2 regions of the Enterobacter sp. N5-15 genome follow, and region 2 is predicted to be linked to the other one. Evidence: predicted binding sites of a transcription regulator. Region 2 holds the regulator's gene; the other holds the start of a gene.
The links. The regulator CRP, encoded in region 2, controls carbon source genes, mostly activating them, when cyclic AMP is high. The targets are predictions, from matches to a motif close to ATGTGANNNNNNTCACAT.

Region 1: a site for CRP is predicted at 1,035-1,052, ahead of azuC (stress response protein AzuC). Genes of this name have one in related genera too.

What each region holds. Positions count from the first base shown of each region.
Region 1 covers NZ_CM170150.1:2,941,226-2,943,426, forward strand. The annotation lists gene AC2TE5_RS13980 (anaerobic C4-dicarboxylate transporter) at 1-466, shown strand, start outside; gene AC2TE5_RS13985 (DUF2766 family protein) at 509-760, opposite strand; gene azuC (stress response protein AzuC) at 871-954, opposite strand; gene yecR (YecR family lipoprotein) at 1,189-1,527, shown strand; gene ftnA (non-heme ferritin) at 1,732-2,201, shown strand, end outside.
Region 2 covers NZ_CM170150.1:4,445,905-4,448,105, forward strand. The annotation lists gene AC2TE5_RS21120 (phosphoribulokinase) at 1-300, shown strand, start outside; gene AC2TE5_RS21125 (OsmC family protein) at 367-771, opposite strand; gene crp (cAMP-activated global transcriptional regulator CRP) at 1,083-1,715, shown strand; gene AC2TE5_RS21135 (YccS/YhfK family putative transporter) at 1,773-2,201, shown strand, end outside.

The sequences.
Region 1 (2,201 bases), 1.5 Mb from region 2:
CAACGCGTCGGCGATTTCCAACGGCGCGGTGTTCAAGGCCGGTATGGTGGCGATCTTCTCGGTGTTCGGCGTGGCGTGGATGAGCGATACCTTTTTCCAGGCGCATCTCGACGAGTTGAAGCTGGCGCTGGAAGGCGTGGTGAAAAGCCACCCGTGGACGTATGCCATCGTGCTGTTTCTGGTGTCAAAACTGGTGAACAGCCAGGCGGCTGCGCTGACGGCCGTTGCGCCTATGGGCCTGATGCTCGGCATCGACCCGAAAATGCTGATCGCCTTTTTCCCGGCGTCATACGGCTATTTTGTCCTGCCGACCTATCCAAGCGATTTGGCCTGCATCGGCTTTGACCGTTCAGGCACGACCCGCATCGGCAAATTTATCATCAACCACAGCTTTATTCTGCCGGGGCTGATTGGGGTAAGCTGCGCGTGCGCGGCGAGCTATCTGCTGGTCCAGACGTTCTTCTGACCGCATCAAAGGGCGACACATGCCATCGCCCATTTCCCTGCTTTAGTGGGACTCACCCTGCGGCGTGAATCGCAGCTCAATCAGCGCGATGGCCTTCTGGATCGCACGAAGCGTAACCGGGTCAGCGGCAGCAGGATGGCTGGCGAAATCGATATTTTTCAGCTGAGTAGACATCTTCTCGCGCACTTCAACCGGCGCAATCACGTCCAGAACATCGAGGATTTGTTTGATAACCAGCTGACAGGCGACAACGTCAGAGACCAGTTCCTGATCGGCGCTCAGGTTTTTTGACATGGGGGCTTTCTCCTTATTTAAAGGCCGCCATAGTATCAAAACACGCCCCCTGACACCTTCCCTTCATCGTCAGCAGGTACAAAAAAACCCGCCGAAGCAGGTTTTTTTTATCAGAACATGGCGCCCGGCGGCACGTCTTTGAACGTGCGGCAGTAATTGGCCCACATACTTTTCAGGATTTTGCGCAGTTTCACGATGATGCTCCATTAACTTGTTATACAACTTTATTATCAACGTGCCTATAATATGACCACCATCACAAAAATCAACATTTTTGTGACTCTCATCACACTTTTCTTGCGGTATGGACTGAAAGCGCTCACCGCTGACCCGTTGCGAAGAGTGAGGGCAGATTGTCCGGCTATTCCAGGCATTGCAGCGGGCATCTGCGGGTACGATAACGTATTTCCATCCACTCAGAGCGAACCATGAAAAGAGTCATTGTAGCCGGCACAATCCTGCTGCTCGCGGGTTGTAGCATTAATCGCCAGGCTGAAGTCAGCAGCCTCGACGCGCCGAACGGCATCGTTCGTCTCGACTACGGCCAGGCACCGCTGCAAAATGCGTATTCCGATGCGTATGTGAACAACGGCACGGCGGCAAAAGCGTGTCAGAGCATGGGGTATGCCACTGCCTCAGCCTATGGTCAGCCCATTAAAACCTGCACCCTGACGAGCGGCTCTTTGTGCCTGAACGAGAGCGTGACTATCCAGTATAAATGTATGGGTTACGCCGTTAATCCTAAGTCAAATAATCCGTGGTATTAATCGAAGCTGCCAGCGCGTGCTGGCAGTTTATTTCATTACGAACAAAAATAATTCTCATTAATAAGTTTTAAAAATTGCCAATGCGTTTTATTCCCATTCGTATTTTAAATAAATAAAATAAAAATTTTACGTTTTGCAAATAATTAAATAACAAATTATAGTGTCGCTCATTGTGAACCAGAAATAATAATCCGGAGCGTCACCATGCTGAAAACTGAAATGATCGACAAGCTCAACGCACAAATGAACCTTGAGCTTTTTTCATCCCTGCTCTACCAGCAGATGAGCGCCTGGTGCAGCTACCACAGCTTCGAGGGCGCTGCCGCGTTTCTGCGTCGTCACGCTCAGGAAGAGATGACCCACATGCAGCGTCTGTTTGATTATCTGACGGATACGGGCAGCCTGCCGCGCATTGAAACCGTGACGTCACCCTTTGCCGAGTATAATTCTCTCGATGAACTGTTCCGCGCCACCTACGAGCACGAGCAGCTGATCACGCAGAAAATTAACGAACTGGTTCATGCGGCGATGACCAGCCAGGATTATCCAACATTTAATTTCCTGCAGTGGTACGTCGCTGAGCAACATGAAGAAGAGAAGCTGTTTAAATCCGTGCTGGATAAATTATCTCTGGTGGGGAAATCCGGCGAAGGTCTTTACTTTATTGATAAAGA
Region 2 (2,201 bases):
ATTAACTTCCTGACGCCGCAGTTTTCCCGCACCCATATCAACTTCCAGCGCGTGCCGACGGTGGATACCTCCAACCCGTTTGCCGCCAAAAGTATCCCGTCTCTGGATGAGAGCTTTGTGGTGATCCATTTCCGCAACCTCGACGGCATTGATTACCCCTGGCTGCTGGCCATGCTGCAGGGTTCGTTTATTTCGCACATGAATACGTTAGTGGTGCCGGGCGGAAAAATGGGGCTGGCGATGGAGCTCATCATGACGCCGCTGGTGGAGCGACTGATGGAAGGGAAGCAGATCGCGTGAACATGTTCCCTCTCCCTGTGGGAGAGGGTTAGGGTGAGGGCATCAACACGCACGATGCCCAAATAATTAGGCCTCGATCACTTCATACGAATGCGTGATTTTTACCGCTTTCTCCAGCATTAACGCCACAGAGCAGTACTTCTCCGCAGACAGGTCCACCGCACGCGAGACCGCCGCGTCTTTCAGCTCTTTACCGGTGACCACAAAGTGCAGGTTAATATGGGTGAACAGGCGTGGCGCCTCTTCGCGACGTTCTGACGTGAGTTTGACTTCACAATCCGTGACGTCATGACGACCTTTTTGCAGAATCGACACCACGTCAATTGCGCTGCATCCACCTGCCGCCATCAGCACCATTTCCATTGGGCTTGGCGCTTTATCGCCGGAGTTACCGTCCATCAAAATCTGGTGTCCTGACGCGGACTCGCCCAGGAACGTTAAACCTTCAACCCATTTCACGCGCGCTTGCATATTCTTAAACTCCAACGTTGCATTTTTGGTGACAGATTACGCGTGCGTTACATTTCTCGCAATGGAAGGCGACCTGCATCATGCTGAAGCGAGACACCAGGAGACACGCGGCGAAAGCTATGCTAAAACACTCTGGATGCTACAGTAATACATTGACGTTACACATGTATGCAGAGGACATCAAACTTTACTGGCTGCGAAACGTTACGGTAGCCGACTTCCCAGGGTATGGGTAAGAATTCGATTGCAACCCCAGAGTCCGGATGCATCTGATGACTCTGGTGACAGCTTATAACAGAGGATAACAGCGCATGGTGCTTGGCAAACCGCAAACAGACCCGACTCTCGAATGGTTCTTGTCTCATTGCCACATTCATAAGTACCCATCAAAGAGCACGCTGATTCACCAGGGTGAAAAAGCGGAAACGTTGTATTACATCGTTAAAGGCTCGGTGGCAGTGCTGATCAAAGATGAAGAAGGGAAAGAGATGATCCTTTCTTATCTGAACCAGGGCGATTTCATCGGTGAACTGGGCCTGTTTGAAGAGGGCCAGGAACGTAGCGCCTGGGTTCGTGCAAAGACAGCATGTGAAGTGGCTGAAATTTCTTACAAGAAGTTCCGTCAGCTGATTCAGGTTAACCCTGACATCCTGATGCGTCTTTCTTCCCAGATGGCGCGCCGTCTGCAGGTCACGTCAGAAAAAGTGGGTAACCTCGCCTTCCTGGACGTTACCGGCCGTATCGCACAAACCCTGCTGAACCTGGCGAAACAGCCAGACGCTATGACCCACCCGGACGGCATGCAAATTAAAATTACCCGTCAGGAAATTGGTCAGATCGTCGGTTGCTCCCGTGAAACAGTGGGCCGTATCCTGAAAATGCTGGAAGATCAAAACCTGATCTCCGCCCACGGTAAAACCATCGTGGTCTACGGAACGCGTTAATTCCGCTTAAACGGCGTGCCATCGCAAGGTGTCACGCCGTTTTTGTCTCTACTCCCCATGTGGCGCAGGCTGATCTATCACCCGGAAGTTAACTACGCACTGCGACAAACGCTGGTGTTGTGTCTTCCTGTGGCCATAGGTCTGATCCTCGGACATCTTCAGCAAGGCCTGCTGTTTTCCCTCGTGCCCGCCTGCTGCAACATTGCCGGTCTGGACACGCCGCATAAGCGCTTTTTCAAACGCCTGATTATCGGCGGCTGCCTGTTTGCGGGCTGTAGCCTCGCCGTACAGCTGTTACTGGCTCGTGATATCCCGCTGCCGCTGATCCTGACCGTGCTGGCGATGACCCTCGGCGTCACGGCGGAAATCAGTTCGCTGCACGCCCGCCTGCTTCCCGCCTCGCTGATTGCGGCCATTTTCACGCTGAGCCTCGCCGGGAATATGCCGGTGTGGGAGCCGCTGCTGATCTACGCCCTGGGGACATTG